Regions from separate parts of the Pseudoalteromonas sp. NS-SX12 genome, predicted to be linked through region 1. Evidence: predicted binding sites of a transcription regulator. Region 1 holds the regulator's gene; the other holds the start of a gene.
What was found. The regulator MetJ, encoded in region 1, represses methionine synthesis genes. The targets are predictions, from matches to a motif close to TAGACGTCTAGACGTCTA.
Positions count from the first base shown of each region.

Region 1 (11,584 bases):
AGTTGGCTAAGTATGTTTGCCATAGCGCATCATGATTTTGAGCTAAGTGAAACAGATAGCCCCAACTGTAAAGCCCGGTATTATGGCCATCATTAAAGATAATGCGCACAGCATAATGACCTACTTGCTCTATCGCCTGTATGGCAACGTCTTTTTTATTGGTTACTAAAATCGGTTTGCCATGGCCTTGCACCTCTGCAGAAGGCGAATGAACGCGCAAAAACTCAGGTGTAAAAGTATGCAGACTTTGCCCGTCAAAATACACATCGAGCAAGTTTGAAACACGATGATAATGTAATTTAGAAACTAACATAAAATACCCAAATAAAAAGGCGCCAATAAGCGCCTTTTCAATTGTTATAAAAGACGAGTCAAATTATAAGATAAAACGACTTAAATCTTCATCTTTAACTAATTCACCTAAGAAACGCTCAACATAAGCTGCATCTACAATCAGGCTCTCACCTGATTTTTCGCTCGCATCATATGAAATTTCTTCCATTAGTCGTTCCATTACTGTGTGTAATCGACGAGCACCAATGTTTTCGGTTTTTTCGTTTACTTGCCACGCAGCTTCCGCAATCTTAGTGATTGAGTCGTCACGGAACTCAACATTAACACCTTCAGTGCCCATTAGTGCTTGATATTGTTCTGTAAGCGATGCGTGAGGTTCAGTTAGAATTCGCTCGAAATCAGATGAGGTAAGCGCTTCTAGTTCAACGCGAATTGGTAAACGACCTTGTAGCTCAGGAATCAGATCCGACGGTTTTGCCATTTGGAACGCACCTGATGCAATAAAGAGGATGTGGTCAGTTTTAACCATGCCGTGTTTAGTATTTACTGTTGAACCTTCAACAAGTGGCAGTAAGTCGCGCTGCACACCTTCACGGCTTACATCTGGACCTGATGATTCACCGCGCTTACAGATTTTGTCTATTTCATCAATAAACACAATACCATTTTGCTCAACGGCATTGATCGCTTGCTCTTTTAGCTCTTCAGGGTTTACCAGCTTTGCAGCTTCCTCTTCAGTAAGTAGCTTAAACGCGTCCTTAATTTTTAGTTTACGCTTAGACTTTTTATCGCCACCCATGTTTTGGAACATGCTTTGTAGCTGATTAGTCATCTCTTCCATGCCTGGAGGCGCCATAATTTCTACGCCAACAGGTGCTTGAGAAACATCAATTTCGATTTCTTTATCGTCTAATTGACCTTCGCGTAATTTCTTACGAAATGCTTGACGCGTTGCATTATTTTCAGACTCTTGCGCTTGGCCCCATGCATCTTTTGCTGGTGGCAATAAGGCATCTAAAATGCGTTCTTCAGCGGCTTCTTCTGCTCTGAACTTGTACTTTTCGGTTTGTTGTTCACGTGTCATCTTTACTGCAATATCAGCAAGATCGCGAATAATGGTTTCAACTTCTTTACCAACGTAACCTACTTCAGTGAATTTCGTTGCTTCAACTTTAATAAATGGTGCGTTAGCTAGTTTTGCTAAACGGCGCGCAATTTCAGTTTTACCTACACCCGTTGGGCCAATCATTAAAATGTTCTTTGGCGTTACTTCACTGCGCAGAGCTTCGTCAAGTTGCATGCGACGCCAGCGGTTACGAAGAGCAATCGCAACGGCTTTTTTAGCTTTGTTTTGACCAATAATGTGCTGGTCTAACTCATGTACAATTTCTCTTGGTGTCATTGCAGACATATTCAATTACCCCAGCTCTTCAATGGTTTGGAAGTTATTAGTGAAAACGCAAATATCGCCTGCAATTTTTAGGCTTTTTTCTACAATTTCGCGCGCACTTAAATCGGTGTTTTCAAGTAATGCAGTTGCTGATGCTTGGGCGAAGTTGCCGCCACTGCCAATAGCAATTAGGTCATGCTCAGGCTGCACTACATCGCCATTACCTGTGATAATCAGTGATGCAGTTTCATCTGCGACGGCTAGTAGCGCTTCGAGCTTTCTCAATGCGCGGTCGGTGCGCCAATCTTTGGCCATTTCAACAGCCGCTTTGGTTAAGTGGCCCTGATGCATTTCGAGTTTGGTTTCAAAACGTTCAAATAGTGTAAAAGCGTCGGCTGTACCGCCCGCAAATCCGGCAAGTACTTTGCCGTTATAAAGACGACGCACTTTTTTTGCATTGCCTTTCATGACTGTGTTGCCCAGTGAAACTTGGCCATCACCGCCAATCACTACTTTGCCTTCGCGGCGCACAGAAACTATCGTAGTCATAAATAAACCTTAGGTTTAATCTGTTAATTTCAATTGTTATTGATATGGGGAGTAAACAAAGGATTTCAAGGCTTGGCGGGGGAACTTGGTAGCAAAACAAAGCTACCAAGCTTGAATTTGTGTTAGTTGTGTTACTTAGGCATTAAATAAATGCGACAGCGAGAAATGCGCGCACGTTTAATTTGGTTGTTTGCACTTTCAGCAAGACGCTTAGTGGCAAATGGTTCTATTTTTACGCGATACCATACGCCATTTTTGCCTTCTGTACGGTCTACATCAGCAATGAGGCCGGTCTTAAATGCAATTTGTGCTTTTAGCGCTTCCGCATCATCGCGATTACGTAGCGATGCACATTGCATATAGTAGGGGCCTTTTTGCTCTTGTTCTGTAACTTCAACTTCAATGTTGGCATTCTCAATTTCTTCAATGAAATCGGGCTTTTTCGGCTTAGGCTTCGGTGCTTTTGTTTGTTCTTTGGCAACTTTTTGCTGCGATGCTTTTACATCGCTATTAGTGGTAATAAAGTACAAGCCATAAATACCGGCCGACACTAAAACAACCGCGGCTACTAACGCAGCAACAGGAAAAGGGCGTTTGCTTGGGGTCGTTTTTTTAGGGGCACGTTTTTTATTTACGTAATCTCTTTGGGCCATTGTTTACTATTTTCTTATGCCATTGAAACTGGGTCGATATCGATACTCCAGCGGACCTTTGTTGCTAGCTTACTCTGACTTATGTAGCTAACAAGTTGATGTAGGTATAAGTGCAATTTTTTGCGCTCATTACCTTGAATATGGAGCTGGTAGCGGTATTTGCCTGCAATGCGCTCAAGTGCTGCAGGAACAGGTCCGAGCAATTGTATACCAGAAGGCAGTTGTTCTGGAATAAGGTCGTACAAAAAATTATTGATGTCGTTTAGCTTATGCGACTCGCAACGAATGATTGCAAGACTAGTGTAGGGGGGTAGCAAGGTTTCTTCACGTTCACGCAAAGCATAACGGGAAAAGTCTTGGTAGCCATTATTGATTAAGTCTTGTAATAGCGGATGTTCTGGAAAATGTGTTTGGAGCAATACCGTGCCGGCTTCACCGCTACGCCCTGCGCGACCTGAAACTTGGGTAATTAATTGGGCTAGGTGCTCTGTAGCGCGAAAATCGTAAGAGTAGAGTCCGCTATCTACATCCATAATGACGACTAGCGACACTTCACTAAAATGATGTCCTTTAGCGAGCATTTGGGTGCCAATTAAAATGCGCGGTTCGCCTTTGTTTATGTCGTGCAGTGCGCTTTCTAAACTGCCTTTTTTACGGGTTGAATCGCGGTCAACTCGGGTGATTGGGGTGTCTGGAAAGCTTTCAGCTAAAAACTCAGCAACTTGTTCTGTACCTTGTCCTGCGGGGATAATTTGCGTACTACCGCAATTTGGACATTGTGTTGGCACATGCTCTTGCGCTCCGCAATGATGGCAAATTAAATTGCGAATATGTTTGTGATAGGTGGCATTGGCGCTACAGCGTTGGCATTGACTTAGCCAGCCACATTCGTGGCAAATAAGACTAGGCGAAAAACCTCTACGATTTAAAAACACCATAACTTGCTTACCTTTAGTAAGCTCTTTTTTGATGTAATCAAGCGTTGCAAGTGCAAGACCAGACTGCTGATGCTGCCCTCGCATATCAAGTAGCACATACTGATTATCGCTTTGTGTTTGTGCTCGCTCAGTTAATGTAAGCAGTTGGTACTTATTATTTGTGGCATTATGAATCGTTTCGAGCGACGGCGTTGCACTACCCAAGATTAATGGAATCGCTAGTTTAGCAGCACGAAAGCATGCCAAATCACGGGCGTGGTAGCGCAGTGAATCTTGCTGTTTAAATGACAAGTCGTGCTCTTCATCAACAATAATCATCGCAAGTTTGGCAAATGGTAAAAACACACTAGAGCGGGTGCCAATTACAATGGCAGCGCTTTGAGTTTGTGCTGCACGCCAAGTTGATAGGCGTTCATTATCCGTCATTGCGGAGTGCCAAAGCATAATAGGCACATTAGGGAAGCGCCTACGAAAGCGGTTAACGGTTTGTGGCGTTAAGCCAATTTCGGGTACCAGCACTAACGCTTGTTTACCTTGTTGCAATGGCTTTTCCAGAGCTTGCAGATAAACTTCTGTTTTTCCGCTGCCAGTTACACCTTCAAGCAAATAGCAGGTATAGCCTGTAGCTTGATTAATTGCTGCAAGTGCAATGGCTTGTTCACGCTTAAGCTTGGGTTTATCGCCGATTGCGAGAGGTTTTGATTGCCAATCACGATTGTATTCAACCGTTTTTTCAATAATCTCTTTTTCCAGCAGTGATTTAACGGTTGCACTACTAAAGCCGAGCGCACTCAATTCGGTAACTGGCGTACTGCCCGAATCAACTAAATGCTCGATTAGTTGGCGCTGTTTTTTACCATTCACTGATGCATTTTCATCGATTAGTTTAATGATAGGCACCGCAGACTTATCAACTGCTTCGCCTTTATTTAACAAAGTTGGTAGTGCAACTTGGTAGCACTCGCCAAGTGGGTTTTGATAATAATGACTCGCAAATTCGATAAGGCTGATCATGTGGCGATCAATAATCGCGTTGTTATCAATTAAACGTGAAATAGGTTTTAGTTTATCGAGAAATTCACTATTTGATTTTAACGCAACAACAATGCCGACAAGTTGCTGACGGCCAAACTGAACTGCAACACGACAACCTACCGCAATATTAGTTTGAAACTGAGGTTCAACGAGGTAATCAAAGTTACGGTAAAGCGGTACATTTAAGGCAATTTCTGCAACAACAGGCGTAGTCATTCAACTTTTATTTTTAGAGCGTATTTGTGGAAATTAAATCATGGCATTGTGTTTGCGGCTAGTGTTAAACAAAATTTATCTGAAGATGGTTAAAGATCTTGCTATTGGCATGTTAGTTGGCTAGAATTCGCGCCCTATATATTTTTGTTTAACAACGTATGGTGCCAGACTTCGGGTTTGGAGAGCGATGCGGCCTAATTAGAGGTTTACTATGAAAGAAGGTATCCACCCTAAGTACGAAGCAATCAATGCTACTTGTTCTTGTGGTAACAAATTCGAAACGCGTTCAACTCTTTGTAAAGACATCCACTTAGATGTTTGTTCAGAGTGTCACCCGTTCTACACTGGTAAGCAAAAAGTGCTTGATACAGGTGGTCGTGTTGATCGCTTCAACAAGCGTTTTGGCGCGCTTTCAAGCAAAAAATAAGAGCTATTTTAGTTCTTTCAAAAAAGCACCTAAGGGTGCTTTTTTTGTATCTAAAATTTAATATGAATTTTTGTCATGTTATATGGTTTTTCTATGTCTTTTTATTCTAAATAGATGGCTATATACTGGATTATAGATAGCTTCAATATTCATTATTTTTACTATCTGTTGGCAAAATAGTATCTGTCGAGTGTAAAAAATAGATGGTTGTGAATCTGGTCGGATCTGAATTAACTTCAATCTGGTAATGATTTAGCAGAAAATATCCACAAGCCTATTGTTGTAAATTCAACTATGGTCTTAGGTTAAGATATAACCGCATTTAACTTCTATTTACTCTAAATGCCGTACTATTAAACCAGTATCTCTCACTTTTAACATCGTAGGATAAGGCACGCATGTCTGACATAAGAGAAAAAGCGCTACAATACCATTCTGAACCCGTTCCTGGAAAAATCAGCATCGAATTAACCAAACCAGCAGAGACAGTTAATGATCTTGCATTAGCTTATAGTCCTGGTGTTGCTGAGCCAGTTCGTGAGATCGCAGCAGATCCGAACAATGCATATAAATATACTGCAAAGGGTAATATGGTCGCTGTTATCTCAAACGGTACTGCAATTTTAGGTTTAGGTAATTTAGGGCCGCTTGCATCAAAACCTGTTATGGAAGGTAAGGCGTTATTATTTAAGCGTTTTGCTGGTTTAGATTCAATTGATATTGAAGTTAAGCACCGTACTACTGAAGACTTTATTAATACTGTAGAAAATATTGCAGATACTTTTGGTGGTATTAACCTGGAAGATATTAAAGCGCCAGAGTGTTTTGAAATTGAAAAAGCGCTTATTGAACGTTGTAGTGTGCCAGTATTTCATGATGACCAACATGGTACCGCGATTGTAACTGCGGCGGGCATGCTGAATGCGTTAGAGATCCAAGGTAAAAAGTTAAAAGATGCATTAATTGTATGTTTAGGTGCAGGTGCAGCAGCAATTGCATGTATGGAGCTGTTAATTAAATGTGGTGCACAACGTGAGCACATTTATATGCTTGATAGAAAAGGGGTTATTCATACGCGTCGTGATGACCTAAATGAATACAAAATGTTGTTTGCGAATAATACAGATAAGCGCACCTTACAAGATGTTATTGAAGAAGCAGACGTATTTGTGGGTGTTTCAGGTCCTGACTTATTGGCTCCTGAAGATCTAAAATTAATGGCAGATAAGCCTGTGGTATTTGCGTGTTCTAACCCTGATCCTGAAATTAAACCGGAAGTGGCGAATGCTGCGCGCAATGATTTAATTATGGCTACAGGTCGTTCAGATTACCCTAACCAAGTTAACAATGTATTGTGTTTCCCATTTATTTTCCGCGGTGCGCTTGATGTGCGCGCAACAGCGATTAATGACGAAATGAAAATTGCGGCGGTAAATGCGATTCGCGAAATTGCTAAAGAGCCAGTACCGCAAGAGGTATTGTCAGCGTCTGGTGAATCAAGCCTTGAATTTGGTAAAGATTACATCATTCCTAAGCCAATGGACCCGCGTTTGCTTCCGCGAGTAGCACGTGCGGTTGCAGAAGCTGCGGTTGAGTCAGGCGTTGCGCAGATTGAAATGCCAGAAAACTACATGCTTTAACTTGGTTAAAAGCAAAAAAACCTCAGCAATTGCTGAGGTTTTTTTTATTCATCTTCAAGCTCTGGAACCGGTAAGCCGCGTTCAGCAAGAATTTCTTTTACCCTTTGCGGAATATGCTCAGGGTTATCTTTTCTCAGATCTTCATCGTCAGGCAATGGCTGACCTGTAAACGCATGCAAAAATGCTTCACACAGTAGTTCGCTATTGGTTGCATGACGTAAGTTATTTACTTGTCTACGAGTGCGCTCGTCTGTCAGTACTTTCAATACGTTAAGTGGGATAGATACGGTAATTTTTTTCACTTGTTCTGATTTTTTACCGTGTTCTGCATATGGGTGAATATATTCACCGTTCCATTCAGTTGCCATAAAGTGTACTAGCCTATATCTGTTACGATTTAATTTTGACGATAGCCTGTATATTAAGAGGCAAAATTTTATCGTTTTAAAATATATAGTCAAATATCATTTATTTGGCTATATAGACGTGTAAAAGTTTTGACTTCCATTACTTACTGGTTTAACCTTTTAGACGTCTAAACATCCAAGTGGCAGAGTTATGAAGCAGAACAAACAAACAACCCTTGCTGTTCGCAATGGCATTACCGCAGATAAGCATCATGGTGCGGTTGTTCCACCATTATATTTATCGACGACTTATTCGTTCGCCGATTTTGATAAAAAGCGTGATTATGATTACGGCCGTAGCGGCAATCCTAATCGCGATATTTTGGCTGATACGCTTGCTAAGCTAGAAGGCGGTGAAAAGGGGATTGTAACTGCAACAGGTATGGCTGCTGTTCACTTATGCACACAAATCTTAACACCAGAAGATACTATTTTAATTCCTCATGATTGCTATGGCGGCAGTTACCGTTTATTCACGAGCCTTGAAAAACGCGGTTTATTAAAGGTAGCGGTTGTCGACTTTACACAAGCGTCTTGCTATGAGCAGATTAAAGCAATTAAACCTAAGCTAGTGTGGATTGAAACGCCAAGTAACCCAGTTTTACGTTTAACTGATATTGCCAACGTAGTGGAAGTTTCTCACTCGGTAGGGGCGTTAGTGGGAGCTGACAACACGTTTTTATCTCCAGCATTGCAAAACCCAATTTCATTTGGTGTAGATATTGTTATCCACTCAACCACAAAATACATCAATGGCCACTCAGATGTTGTTGGTGGCGTGGTTATCACACGCACCGCGGAGTTAGGCGAAGAGCTCGCTTGGTGGGCAAATAATATTGGCATTACAGGTGCGCCATTTGATGCGTATTTAACGCTGCGTGGTATTCGTACTTTAAATGTGCGTATTAAACAGCACCAAGAAAATGCATTTGCTATCGCACGCTATTTAGAAACCTGTGAGCATGTAGAGAAAGTTTATTACCCAGGTCTTGAAAGTCATCCACAACATGATTTAGCAAAAGCACAGCAAAAAGGTTTTGGTGGCATGGTGAGCTTTAGTATTAAAGGCACAATTGAAGATACGGCTAAATTTTTAACCAGTGTAGAACAGTTTAGCCTCGCTGAATCACTTGGTGGTGTAGAGAGCTTAATTTGTCACCCAGCTACCATGACACACGCCGGCATGGCGCCTGAAGCACGAATTAAAGCAGGCGTTAACGATACGTTAATTCGTATTTCTGTTGGTATTGAAGATGTTGAAGATTTAATCGCAGATCTTGAACAAGCATTCGCAAAAACAATTAACAAAGATGTCGCTGCTGGTGGAGAAAAAAGCACTCAATGCTGCGCTGCACGACCTGCATTGTGGTGATTATTTAAATGACAAAACAAGTATATAAATTTGGTGGGTCAAGCCTAAGCAGTGCCAAGCGCTACCATGCAGTTGCCAATATTTGTCAGCAACTAGCGTATGGCGATGCCATTGTTGTATCTGCTGCAGGTAAAACGACCGACACGCTTGTGCGCTTGTGGTCGTGTTATCACAATCAAGATCATAAAGGTGTTGGTGAGGTAATTGCGTTACTAAAAGATCACCAATGCGCACTGGTTTCTGAATTATTAGGTGATAAAAGTGAAGTGTATGCTCACTTTATTGACGATATTAATGCAATCTCTCAACGTGCTGGCTGTGCAGAGTTAGAGCAGGCGTGGTTGCTTGCTCACGGTGAGCTGTGGTCTGCCCGATTACTTGCGCATTATTTAAATAAGCAAGGGGTTGCTGCGACTCACTTTGATAGCCGCAAGCTATTTGTTGTTGCACAAAATAATCTTAAGCATCAAGAAAATACTGCACGCTGCCAGGCATTAAAGAGCGACCAACTTAATGTGGTGACGGGATTTATCGCAAGTGACGAAGTGGGTAACACGGTGACGCTGGGCCGAAATGGTAGCGATTACAGTGCGACTTTGCTTGGTAAATATATTAATGCCAGCAGTGTTACAATTTGGACAGATACTCAAGGCGTTTACAGTACCGATCCACGTAAAGTAGAGAAGGCGGTTAAATACAATAAAATTAGCCAGCAGCAAGCACAACAATTAGCGCGATTGGGTAACCCTGTATTGCACGCTAAAACCCTGACACCATTAAAAGACAGCGATATTAAATTAGTCGTTCGTAGTAGCTACGATAGCCATAGTGATGGCACGCAAGTGGTTGCTAACGAACAAGCGAAAGCAAAACGTTTTTTAACGACATTAGCCAGTGTTGACGTGTTTCAACTTACTCATAACAATAAAGATAGCATTCGAGAGTTAAGTATTATTCTGCAGCATCCGCTTCAGCCGCTTGAGGTAGAGGGTAATACGTTACTGCTTGTTCCAAGTCAGTTTGGCGAGCAAGTTGCGTCATATTATTTACAAGATGCGGTGCTTATTGAATCGAATGTATCTGGTGTGGCTATCGTGAGCGAGGCCGGCAGTGAATCGCAGTTACTTGAAAGTGCAAAAGCATTATTAGAGAAGCAAAGCATGACATTACGTGGTGCGTGGAGTCAAAATGGCTTTGCTATTTTACTTGGCGACCAGTTGCTTGAAAGCGATACGCTGTCATTGTTACATGATGAATTGATCACCGCTAAACAAGAATTAGCTGTGATTGTGGCGGGTATTGGTAATGTTGGTGAAGTCTTTTTATCACAGCTTAATGACCAGTTAGCGCGTCTAAATACCTTGTTACCAGTTAAGTTGGTAGGTTTATTACGCTCAAGTACGAGTTTGTTAAATGGCCAGGGTATAGAGCTGGCAACAGCCAGTGCAAACTTCAAAAATAATGCAAAAGCGTCATCACCTGAGCAGATTATCGAGTTTATAAAAGAGCTTGATTATGGTCATAAAGTGGTAATTGATATCACGGCAAGTGAATCGTTTAGTAAGTTATACCCTGAATTTGCGTTGCACGATTGTCATATTATTTCAGCAAATAAATACGCGGGCACCGCAGAGCTAACTTGGTATGAAAATTTACGTCGCTTGCAGACAGAGAAAAATTTACTGTGGCGTTACAACACAAGTGTAGGCGCCGGTTTACCAATTAATTTTGCTTTAAAAGACCTGCAAAACTCAGGCGATAAAATCACTAAAATTAGTGGTGTGTTCTCGGGCACATTGTCTTGGTTAGGGGCAAATTATTCGCTCGATAAAAAGTTCTCAGATTTAGTTGAGCAAGCGCGAGAGCTGGGCTTTACCGAGCCTGATCCGCGTGAAGACCTTTCTGGCCGTGACGTACAAAGAAAATTACTTATTTTGGCGAGAGAGCTCGGTTTATCACTTGAACTAGACGACATTGAGTTATCGGCGTGGATGCCAAATGAGCTTGCCGAAGGGTCTTGGCAAGATGCATTAGCAAAACGTGAGTTACTTGATACATTTGTGGAAGAGCTCGCTCTAGATGCACAAAGAGAAGGTAATACACTTAGGTACGTGGCTGAGCTTGATACCACAACCTCACCTATTACGGCAAAAGTAGGGTTAAAAGCTGTTGCTCCGTCAGCTGCGGTTGCAACACTAACTCCGGGCGATAACATTTTTGTGATCAATAGTGTTTGGTATGCTGACAACGCATTGATTATTCAAGGACCTGGAGCAGGGCGTGAAGTTACCGCTGCGGGAGTGCATTCTGATTTATATTGGCTCTGCCATAAACTATCAGAGTAATCAGGATAATTAATATTAAAAAGCCGCTAACAGTGTTAGCGGCTTTTTTAATTTATATAAACTGATATATCCAAATGAATTGATACCGTTAAAATAGCTCTTCAGTTGTTTTTCCTGAATCAGTCGTTGTTGTATAAGGGTCAAATAAATTCTGCACTTCTTGCTGAGTATACTGCGTTGGTGCTGTGCCCTTAATAAAATACTCAAATCGTGACGAGTTATCGGTTTTTTTAGTTAGTAACCCTGATTTACGGTCGATTCTTACAGAGACGAGCCCTTCTGGTTGTTCAATAGGTGCGCTAGGCATACCTCTTAGTG
Region 1 is NZ_CM170634.1:1,294,111-1,305,694, forward strand. It holds gene AC2IOM_RS06120 (gamma-butyrobetaine hydroxylase family protein) at 1-313, opposite strand, end outside; gene hslU (ATP-dependent protease ATPase subunit HslU) at 377-1,705, opposite strand; gene hslV (ATP-dependent protease subunit HslV) at 1,712-2,233, opposite strand; gene AC2IOM_RS06135 (SPOR domain-containing protein) at 2,365-2,886, opposite strand; gene priA (primosomal protein N') at 2,901-5,075, opposite strand; gene rpmE (50S ribosomal protein L31) at 5,287-5,502, shown strand; gene AC2IOM_RS06150 (malic enzyme-like NAD(P)-binding protein) at 5,901-7,142, shown strand; gene metJ (met regulon transcriptional regulator MetJ) at 7,187-7,510, opposite strand; gene metB (cystathionine gamma-synthase) at 7,701-8,921, shown strand; gene metL (bifunctional aspartate kinase/homoserine dehydrogenase II) at 8,930-11,266, shown strand; gene AC2IOM_RS06170 (penicillin-binding protein 1A) at 11,355-11,584, opposite strand, start outside.

Region 2 (11,584 bases), 890 kb from region 1:
ACTGTGTTTAGATGACTTTGGTACCGGTTATTCGGCACTCGGTTATTTGCATCAATTACCTATTCATATTTTAAAAATTGATAAAAGCTTTATTGATAACCTTAACTGTGGCGAAAACCACCCATTGGTTGATGCTATTTTAACGCTTGCCAGCGCCCTTGAATTTGACGTGGTAGCTGAAGGAATTGAAACACAAACCCAGCTCGATGTACTGAAACAAACTAAATGCCAATATGGCCAAGGCTTTTTGGTAGCTAAACCTATGCCTGCAAAACAAGCTTTTACCTTTTTAACCACAGGAAAACTGAGTTAATCCAAACTCAGTTTTCCTACATATCACACGTGACTTAAGCGAGTTCTTGTCTGAGCTCTTTTGCTGCGGTTACCATGTTTTTAAGTGCTGCTTGGGTTTCTTGCCAGCCACGGGTTTTTAAACCGCAATCTGGGTTTATCCAAAGACGTTCCACCGGTACTTTTTTCGCTGCCTCTTTCATCAACTGTTTAATCCACGTTACCTCTGGAATATTCGGGCTGTGAATATCGTAAACGCCAGGCCCTATCTCATTTGGATAATCAAAATCTTCAAATGCGTTAAGTAATTCCATATTTGAACGCGACGTTTCAATCGTAATGACATCTGCATCCATATCGGCAATCGCCGCAATAATATCGTTAAATTCTGCATAACACATATGGGTGTGAATTTGCGTGCTGTCGCTTACGCCAGATGCCGATACGCGAAACGCATACGCCGCCCAATTTAAATAGTTTTGCCACTTTGATGCTTTTAAAGGCAACCCTTCACGAAATGCAGGTTCATCAATTTGAATAATGTTTATGCCCGCTTTTTCTAAATCAACCACTTCGTCGCGCAGCGCCAACGCTATTTGATTGGCGATGATTGGTTTTGCGAGGTCATCGCGGATAAACGACCAAAACAAAATCGTCACAGGACCTGTTAACATGCCTTTCATCTGTTTATTAGTGAGTGATTGTGCATATTCGCTCCAGTTAACCGTCATTGGGTATTTGCGACTAATGTCACCCCAAATAATCGGTGGTTTAACACAACGTGAGCCATAAGACTGCACCCAGCCAAATTGTGTAAACGCAAAGCCTTCGAGCAATTCGCCAAAATACTCCACCATATCATTACGCTCTGCTTCGCCGTGAACTAACACATCAAGGTCCACAGCTTCTTGCTGTGCAACAGCATAAGAAATTTCATTTTGCATTTGAGCCGTGTAATCAGCTTCGCTAATATTACCGGCTTTAAAATCGCGACGCGCCTCACGGATAGCCGTTGTTTGTGGGAAAGAGCCGATAGTAGTCGTTGGTAAAATAGGTAAACCAAGCGCTTGCTTTTGAACCAACTGACGTTTAGCAAAAGGGCTCGTACGCTCACCATCTTGCTTGGTTAGGCTATCAAGGCGTAACTTCACAGCGGCATCGTTTACACGCAGCGATTTAGCACGCGCTTTCACTGGCGCTGAATAGTCAATGAGTGAAGTTATATCCCCCGACAGCAAGGCCTGTTTCAATAACCATAATTCGTGCCCTTTTTGTTTTGCAAATGCAAGCCAGGATTTAATTTCACTATCAAGCGTTGATTCTAAGGCTAAATCAACAGGCGTATGCAACAACGAACACGAAGGCGCTAACCAAACATGCTCACGTGATGAAACGAGCGATTGTATTTGGTTGTAAACCGCTTCGAGATCCGTTTTCCAAATATTACGGCCGTTGACAACACCTAAAGACAATACTTTGTCTTTAGCTATGCGCTCATTAATGTTCTCTATATCTTGCGCTTCGGCAACCAAATCAAAATGCACGCCGTCTACTGGGTACGCTGCAATATCATCTAGGTAATTTTCTACTGAACCAAAATACGTTGCCAGCAGCAGCTTTACACCTTGTTCTTGCAGTTTATTAAAACTGGCTGTAAGCGCATATAGGTATTCTGGCGTTAGTTCTAACGCTAAAATAGGCTCATCTATTTGCACCCATTCAACACCTAAATCAGCTAATTTACTCAATACATGTTGATACGCTGTCAGTAGACGTGGCAGCAGGGCCAACTTATCAAATTCGCCGACAGTTTTTGCCAAATGCAAATAAGTTACCGGACCAACCAATACAGGTTTCACCTGATGACCGAGCGCTTGCGCTTCTTTTACCTGATCAAATAGCTCTGTAAAGCTAATTTCAAATGTTTGATTTTCAGTCAGTTCAGGTACGATGTAGTGATAGTTGGTGTTAAACCACTTGGTCATTTCACTTGCAGCGCATGCACAGCCAGACGGAGCTCTTCCGCGCCCAATACGAAATAAGGTGTCTAAATCTACCGTTTGTGTTTCATTTTGGTGACGTGTTGGTACCACGCCGAACAGCAAAGAGGTACTAAGTACATGGTCGTACCATGCAAAATCCCCTACAGGCAACAACTCAACCCCTTGGCTTTGTTGTAGTTGCCAATTGTCTTTGCGAATTGCTTGTCCTTGCTCTTGCAGTTCTGTGAGTGAACTCTCATTTCGCCAATAGGCCTCAACCGCCTTTTTAAGTTCGCGCTTTTTCCCGATACGTGGAAAACCTAAGTTGTGAATTGTAATTGCCATCTTGATATCCTTTTTACTTAAGACGTTTAGATGGCTAAATATTAGTGGTAAATTTAATTCAACAAAATCGCAAGTTTTTCCAATTTAACTTGAAATAAATTAATACAAAATAGAAAAGTAAAGTTTCACATATAAACCAAACACAGATTGACAGCGCTATCATAATCTATACATATATATAAAATAGAAATTTATTATTAAAATGACGGCGATATGTACAAATCAACATTGAAACATGAAAAATAAACAGCTAGTATCAAATCTCTCTCACGGTCGTTCAAGTTTAATATGAGTATTCCTAAAGATGATTGATGTAAAACACCTTAAAACCATCGCAACCCTTAAAGAGACAGGGTCTTTGGTTAATACCGCACGAGAGCTTTTTCTAACCCAATCTGCTTTATCTCACCAAATCAAAGATTTAGAAAACAAACTCGATTGCCAGTTGTTTGAGCGTAAAACACACCCCGTACGTTTTACCCCACAAGGTATGTTGTTGTTAGAGCTTGCTAACGATGTACTGCCAAAAGTGGAAGCAACCAAATGCAGATTAAAAGAAAGCTTAAACCAACCTATCTCGCAATTGCGTTTAAGCGTTGAATGCCATGCATGTTTTCATTGGTTATTGCCAACAATTAAAGAATTTAATAACTTTTGGCCAGATATTAAGGTGGATTACGAGCGAGGTTTTAGCTACGACGCCATTCCGGAGCTGTTAAACGATGAGTTGGATTTAGTTTTAACATCGGATATTCGTGAAACAGAGCGCCTTGAGTTCGCACATTTATTTGATTTTAAGTTAAAGCTAATTGTCAGCCCAGATCATCCGCTCGCTAAAAAAGCGTATGTAACCGCGCTTGATTTAAAAGACGAAACGATTATTTCGTATCCGATCCCACGAGAAAGACAAGATATTTTTAAGCACTTTATTCAAAATGCGCGTTTCGACGGCACCTTAAAAACTGTCGATCAAGGCCTGCTTATTTTTCAGCTTGTAAGCGCCGGTATGGGTGTTGCCGCTTTACCAGATTGGTTAGTAACCCCTTATGAAAGCCAAGGATTAATTAAGTCAATTCCATTAGGTGCGCTTGGTTTATCACGCCCTATGTATTTAGCAATGAAAAAAACCATGAGCGACAACCCAGTTTATCGCCACTTTTTAAATACCTGTAAACAAAAAAAGGGTTAGCACATGCTAACCCTTTTATCCATTTAACTACAAATTAGCTTTCTAGTTCTTCATTAATTTGCTCTTCGCCACTTAATAACATTGCAAGCCAGCGCCCTTCTTCACTGTTTTCAAGGGCAATTTTCACAACCATGGTAAGCGGTACAGACAGCAACATGCCAACCGTGCCAAGTAACCAGCCCCAAAACAATAATGATAAAAACACGACAAGTGGTGATAAGCCTAAGCCTTTACCCATAAAGCGCGGCTCAATCATATTGCCCATTACGGTGTTAATTGCCATGTAACCAATGCCAATTAAACCTGCAACGCCAGGTCCTTGCAGTACAACAGCCAGTAATACCGCCGGAATTGCCGCAATGATAGAACCAATATTAGGGATATAATTTAAGAAAAACGCCAACACGCCCCACAAAATAAAGTAGTCGATGCCAAATGCCCAAAGCATTACCGTAACCAAAACACCGGTCGCTAAACTAACCAGTGTTTTGATAGCGAGATACGAATTAACCGAGTCTAAAAATAGGTCGATTTGTTTTTGCTTCATATCGGGATCATCAAGGGCTAAATGCACTTTCTTACCGATGTAAGGCGCTTCAACAAGCATAAATACAACGGTTAAAATAATTAAAAACAAGTCAGCCATTACGCCACCAACACCCGCGAGTGTATTCGCAGCAAGGTCGATAAGTTTGCCGGGATCTAAAAACGACATAATGCGATCTTTATCGATCAAAATATTATACTCAGCCAACATGGTTAATAAGCCTGAGAACTCGGTTTGTAATTGCTCTTTATACACGGGAACATTTTGTGAAAAGCCATTAACCGATTGACCAACAAGCCCTGCCAGACTGACCACAATTAACATAATTAGTAAAATAACCAGTGTAATTGCTGCGCCTTTTGGTACGCGATAACGTCCCATTAAATTAATCAACGGACTACAAATAATGGCAATAAATACGGAGAGTAAAAACGGAACGACAATTGCGCTTGCTAATTTCAAGCCGGCTAAAACAACGATTAAGGCCGCAAAAATCAATAAACTTTTACTGGCACCAGTAAAATTGGGCTGAACCATAGCTATCCTTAGTTCGTATTATCACTTTGTTCTAATTAGCGCTATGCTACATTATAAGCGTGGCAAATAGGAAGCTATTTGATTTATCTATGAATATTTTAATCACTGGGGCCACAGGCCTAATTGGCTCACACTTGTGTAAGCACTTAGCAAACCATCATAAGTTAATGGTGCTTACCCGCAAAAAAGAAAAAGCGTTTACCATTTTGGGACACCATGTAAATGCGTTTGAAACCCTCGATGATATTGACTTTAACCAGCTAGATATTGTGATTAATCTTGCCGGCGAACCGATAGCCGATAAACGCTGGAGCAAAGCGCAAAAACAAAAAATTGAATCTAGCCGCTGGCACATTACTGAACAAATCACCGACAAAATTAACGCAGCAGATAACCCACCACATACTTTTATCTCGGGCAGTGCCATAGGCTATTATGGCAGACAAACCGAGCCGGTTGATGAACAGCATAACCAACCTTTTGATGAATACAGTCATTATCTTTGTAAACAATGGGAAACGCTTGCCAATAAAGCGCAATCGGATAAAACCCGCGTGTGCATTTTGCGCACCGGTGTGGTGCTGGCAAAACACGGTGGCGCACTGAAAAAGATGGTACCGCCGTTTCAGTTTTGCCTAGGCGGCCCTATTGCAGATGGTACACAGCAAATGTCGTGGATCCACATTAACGACATGGTAAACATTATTCTGTTTTTAATCGAAAACAGATCGCTAAACGGTGTGTTTAACGCAACGGCGCCTAATCCGGTTTCGAATAATCAATTCTCCGAAAGCCTGAGTGAAACGTTAGAAAAACCTAACTTTTTTAGAATGCCTGAATTTGTATTGCGATTAATATTTGGTGAGATGGCTGATTTACTAGTATTTGGTCAAGCAGTTAAACCAAAAGCGCTGCAAGACGCAGATTTTAAATTTCATTTTCCACATTTAAAACCTGCCCTTGAAAATATATTAGGTGGGCGATAACGCCCACTTTTTTATAGCGCCCTTACAAGCCCTTGGGTGTTTTTTCGCAGCGTTTTTGCCACTAAACTATAGCCAAGCACAGCTACAAATAAGGCACCAACTACAGGCCCGTAAAGCCACATTGTTGGATGCAAATTACCAATTTGCTCAAACATACGGTACTGCACAACGAGCAATGCAATATCGCTAAACAGTGCTGCAGCAATGCCAGCAAATAAACCCAGCAATACAAATTCGTAAAGTACCGCATTTTTAATAAGCTTGGCTTTAGCACCAAGGGTTCGCAATATCACCACTTCTTGCATACGGTCGTGCAAACTTGCCTGCACTTGCGACACCAATACTAACGCACCGCAAATCACCACAATAATCAGTACAAAACTAATGGCCGTTGCCACTTGGTCGATAGTTGAACGCACCTGCTTTATCATTGAATCTACATCAATAATGCTCACACTAGGGTGATTGCGCACCAGTTGCTGCAACGCACGTTTAGATTCGGTCGGTGTGCTAATGGCAGAAATATACGTTGCCGGAAATTGTGACAGCACTTTAGGACTTAAAATAATAAAGAAGTTGGGCTGCATGGTAGACCAGTTCACCTCACGCAGGCTGGTAATTTTGGCACTAAAACGCTGTGAGCCAATTAAAAACTCAAGCTCATCGCCAATTTTCACACCTAAACGTGCTGCCATAGATTGCTCCATGGAAAGCTCGTTGGCATCTGGGTTTAACCACTCACCTTCAACAATTTCATTGTGTTTCGGCAACGTATCACGCCATGTTAAGTTAAGCTCGCGACCAACACCCGAACGCGCTTCTTCATCGCGTTTTTCGTTTTCTTGCGCCGATACAGAACGTGCTACTTGCTCACCGTTAATGCTATTTACGCGACCGCGCACCACAGCATAAAAATCGGTTTGCTGAATATTGTTTTCGGCTAAGAAATCGGCGATATCACTGCGTTCATATTCGCTAATATTTACCAAAAAGCCATTTGGCGCGTTTTCAGGTAGTTGCGATTGCCAATCGGCAATTAAATCGTTCTTCATTACCACTAAAAATAAAATAAGTTTAATTGCTAGCGCAAAGCTGATCACTTGCACCGCATTGGCGTTTGCGCGTTTTTGTAGTGACGCAATTGCCAAAGACCAGCTATTACTTGGCTTTAATCCCAATTTACGTGACGAGGTAAACAGTAGTCGGCTTAAACCAAATAACATACCCGCTAAAAGCGCACACGACACAAACATAATGCCCGCAATCACAACACTGCGACTAAATAAACACATCAAGCCAAACACGGTAAGTGTTGCAAGTAATAAATGCAGTTTTGATACTTTAAGGGTATCCCCTAAATTACGGCGCAACACGCGCATTGGTGGAATATCAAATAAGTCCATTAACGGTTTAAGAGAGAACATAACGGCGCAGATCAAGCCGGTAAAGGTGGCCAGTCCAAGCGGCCAAAGTGATGCTGGCGGCAGTGCTTTACCCATTTTTTCACTCAGCACATCGATTGCGATAACTTGTAAAATAAAACCTAGCAACAAACCAATAATGACTGAAAACACAGTCACTAACAGTAAATGCACAATGTAGATATTACGAATAGTCGTGCGCGAACCGCCCAGTGTTTTCATCATTGCAACGGGGTCGTACTGACGCTCACAGTAGCGCCTTGCAGAAACGGCAATTGCTACCGCCGCAAGCATAATACCGAGCAAGCCTGCCAGTAATAAAAAGCGCTCAGCGCGGTTTACTGAATCAGATACTGGACCTTGGCGATCTTTTACGCCATACCAACGTTGGTTTTCAAGCAATTGCGGTTTGAGCCAAGCGTAATAATCATTAAGTTGCTGCTCGGTGCCGGCATATAAATAACGATAAGAAACGCGGCTACCCGGTTGGATTACTTGTGTTTTTTCAACATCGGCGATATTCATTAGTACCCGACGCGAACTTGAAAAAATCGCAAATGGTGCATCAGGCTCTTCAGCGAGGATTTTTTCTGCAATGAAATTGGCTTCACCAATTTCAACCACGTCCCCTACTTCAATATTTAAGCTGTAAAAAACCGTATCGGATAACCATATATTGCCAGGCGCTGGGTGCGCATCAGTAACATACTCAGGCCCTTCAAAGCTGTCTTTAAGTTTTAATTGGCCTTTTAGTGGGTAGCCTTCGTCGGTTGCCTTAATGTACGCTATTTGCATTTCATCATTGGCAAACAGCATGCTATCAAAACCATACCAAGTGGCCGTTTTCAGGCCATCATCAATCGCTTTTGTGAGAAATTCTTGTGGTAGTTTGTGGTTACTTTGCAAACCACGGTCAGCGGCAATAAATTCACTGCTTTTTTGATTGATAGAAAGACCGATGCGATCAGTGATTGAAGACAATGTCATTACCGTCATCACAGCGAGCGCAATCGCCAATAAAATAATATTGAGTTCGCCTCGTTTTAATTCTTGGCGAAATAATTTAAACGCTAATTTAGCCCACATCAGCCTGTACTCCGATACGGTCATCGATTAATTGGCCTGCATCAATATGAAGTGTGCGTTGGCACTTTTCAGCAAGGTGTTCATCGTGCGTAACCAATACTAAGGTTGTGCCGGCGACTTTATTTAAATCAAATAAAAGTTCTTCAATGATGCGGCCATTTTTGCTGTCAAGGTTAGCCGATGGTTCATCTGCGAACAGTACCTTAGGTTCGCCAATATATGCGCGCGCAATCGCAACGCGTTGCTGCTCACCGCCCGATAATTGCGATGGAAAATGATGTAAACGGTGTGAAAGCCCTACTTTTTCAAGCAGTTCTTTGGCTTTTTCTTCAGCGTTTGTTTCTCCTGCAAGCTCTGCCGGTAGCATTACGTTTTCAAGAGCAGTAAGGCTTTGTACCAACATAAACGATTGGAAAATAAAACCGACGCTCTTAGCACGCACCGCTGCACGCTGCTCTTCATCTAAATGATGTAATGGCTCGCCATCTAAAAATATTTCACCTTGAGAGACACTATCAAGGCCCGCAAGTAACGCAAGCAAGGTAGATTTACCTGAGCCCGATGCTCCGACAATCGCAATTGACTCGCCCGGCTTGACATTAAAACTGATGCCAGAGAGGATAGTTAGGTCGCCATCAAGTGTTGCGACAGTTTTTTCAAGGTCTTTGACCTGAATCACATTCATTTGCGAAAGCTTATTCATAGGACTCTCAATGTTGTTACGTAGTTTATTCGTTATCTTACTTGTTATTAGTTACACGGCAATCGCCAACACCGATCACACTGATGGTAAAAGCGACAAAAATCAAGTAACTAAATTACTTATCTTAGGTGACAGCTTAAGCGCAGGCTATGGTTTAAAACAAGAACAAGCGTGGCCTCAGTTGTTACAAAATGCGTACAACCAAGAAAAATCCCCTATCACATTGATAAATGCAAGTATTAGCGGTGAAACCAGTGGTGGTGTATTGCAACGTCTTCCCGCTTTATTAGATGAACATTCGCCAAACTGGGTATTAGTAGAAATAGGCGGTAACGACGGTTTGCGCGGTTATCCGGTAAAATTACTCAAGAATAACTTACGTCAAATTATTGATAAAAGCTTAGCTGCGAACGCAAACGTCATTTTAATGGAAGTAGCTATTACTCCTAACCTTGGTAAGCGCTACGCAACAATGTTTCAAAACGCCTATAAGCAAGTCGCAAGTGAAAAATCTGTACCAACCATTCCATTTTTTATTGAATCGGTGGTGACCAAGCCTGAGCTTATGCTACCCGATGGCATTCACCCTAACGCAAAAGCACAACCTTTATTAGTAGAGATAATGAAACAACATTTTGCAGATATAATTTTAAATAATTACTAATTACTAATTACTAATAATCAGCTTATATTTACAATAACGTTAACTGACAAAATAAAAGTTCCATTTTAATCAGGCTGCTGAGTAAAAGGATACTCATTTAGGTGAGTTAGCTGGATTGTTTTAAATACGTTTATTTTTTGAGCTGTTAAATTAATAGGTCTTAACAGTGAGCCTCGAAAAAATATCTCTCGTTGTTTAAAAGAAAGCACTACTATATTCGATGTATTAGGTAAAAAGTAACAATCGTACGTGACCAGTTATATTCAAAACAAAACAACTCACACTTTCATTAAATCGTATATTTATCACGCAGTTAAACTTTAACTAGTTGCTTTTACATAAATCCGAGAATACACTAGCAACAATGTCGGCATATAGCGCAGCTTGGTAGCGCACTGTCATGGGGTGTCAGGGGTCGCAGGTTCAAATCCTGCTATGCCGACCATTCTTTTCTCACCCTAATCAGATACTTCGAACTTTTAAATAAGTAAGAATATCAAACTATCTATTTCAAATTTAGTTGAACAGCTCTGCTTTTAACCACTACAAAATTTCATAAACCGCTTGTTTCAAATCAACAATCCTTGACTATTTAGCCCACTACTTTAAGTTATTTATACTATCGGGGTTGATTATTTAAAGGACTAAACCATGCCGGGTGCGTTTGCACACATTACAGCGGTTAATTTCGCGACCGAAAATAAATCGCTACACCAATTAGCTATATCCAAAAAAGCCAAATTAATTTTAAGTAACAAACAAAAATATCTGGAATTAGGCTGTGTTTCACCTGACTACCCTTATTTGGTGGTGGGTTTAGATAAAAAACTACAAAATAAATGGGCTGATCTTATGCATTACGAGCACACAGGAGACGTCATTAAAGCCGCTATTGCCTATTGCAAAACTCTGGAAGGAAGCGCGCAAGAAAAATCATTTGCTTGGCTGTGTGGCTATATGGCTCACGTTGCTGCAGACATTACTATTCACCCTGTCGTTGAATTAAAGGTGGGGCCGTACGAGCAAAACAAAAAAGCACATAGAGTATGTGAAATGAATCAAGATGCCTTTATTTGGCAACGGCTTAATCTTGGCGAAATTGGTTATGCTGATCGGGTCGAGCTCAATATTGGCTCATGCACTAATGCAAATAACGAATTGGATGACGATATAAAGCAAATTTGGCGTTTTTGTTTAGAGCAAACTCACCCTGAATATACAAAAAATGTAGCACCTGATTTTGATGCATGGCATTCAGGCTTTCAGTTCGTGGTTAATAATGCTGAAGAGAGCCACCGGCTTTTTCCTTGGGCCCGACATGTGGGTGTTGACCTTGGTCTAACCTATCCAATGTTAGAAGAAGTCGATTTAGATTTCATTACACAACTTGATACGCCTCACGGCAAAATGCATTACAACGATGTGTTTGATTTAGCGATTGAAAATATCAAACACTATATTAGTGTTGTCGCCAACAGTGTGTTTGAAGATATGCCTTGCGACGCGATTTGTAATTGGAATTTAGATACTGGAAAAGACGAAACGAATAAGTTAACTGTATGGGAGCACTAAAATGAAACACCTTATTTTAATTATGGGTATGCTCTTTTGCATCGCCTGTGCCAACAAGCCAAATGATTATGAGCCTGAAAGAATGGCGGACCTAGCGTCACAATTAAAAGATATTGCAGCAGCACTAGACGGCACATTGAAGTTTAGCGACACACATTACACTGAAGGACAGCAGTTGCTCCAAGACACAATTAATAATGATGCCAATCGGTTAGCACCGTTTAACCAATACCAGCTTCACGTTATTATTGACAAAAACAA
Region 2 is NZ_CM170634.1:2,179,234-2,190,817, reverse strand. It holds gene AC2IOM_RS10150 (GGDEF domain-containing protein) at 1-313, shown strand, start outside; gene metE (5-methyltetrahydropteroyltriglutamate--homocysteine S-methyltransferase) at 348-2,618, opposite strand; gene AC2IOM_RS10140 (LysR family transcriptional regulator) at 2,923-3,807, shown strand; gene AC2IOM_RS10135 (AI-2E family transporter) at 3,842-4,891, opposite strand; gene AC2IOM_RS10130 (TIGR01777 family oxidoreductase) at 4,981-5,877, shown strand; gene AC2IOM_RS10125 (ABC transporter permease) at 5,889-8,384, opposite strand; gene AC2IOM_RS10120 (ABC transporter ATP-binding protein) at 8,374-9,087, opposite strand; gene AC2IOM_RS10115 (arylesterase) at 9,098-9,751, shown strand; tRNA gene AC2IOM_RS10110 (tRNA-Pro) at 10,120-10,196, shown strand; gene AC2IOM_RS10105 (zinc dependent phospholipase C family protein) at 10,403-11,323, shown strand; gene AC2IOM_RS10100 (hypothetical protein) at 11,325-11,584, shown strand, end outside.
Region 2: metE (5-methyltetrahydropteroyltriglutamate--homocysteine S-methyltransferase) is a predicted target of MetJ. The motif match lies at 2,638-2,655, and genes of this name have one in related genera.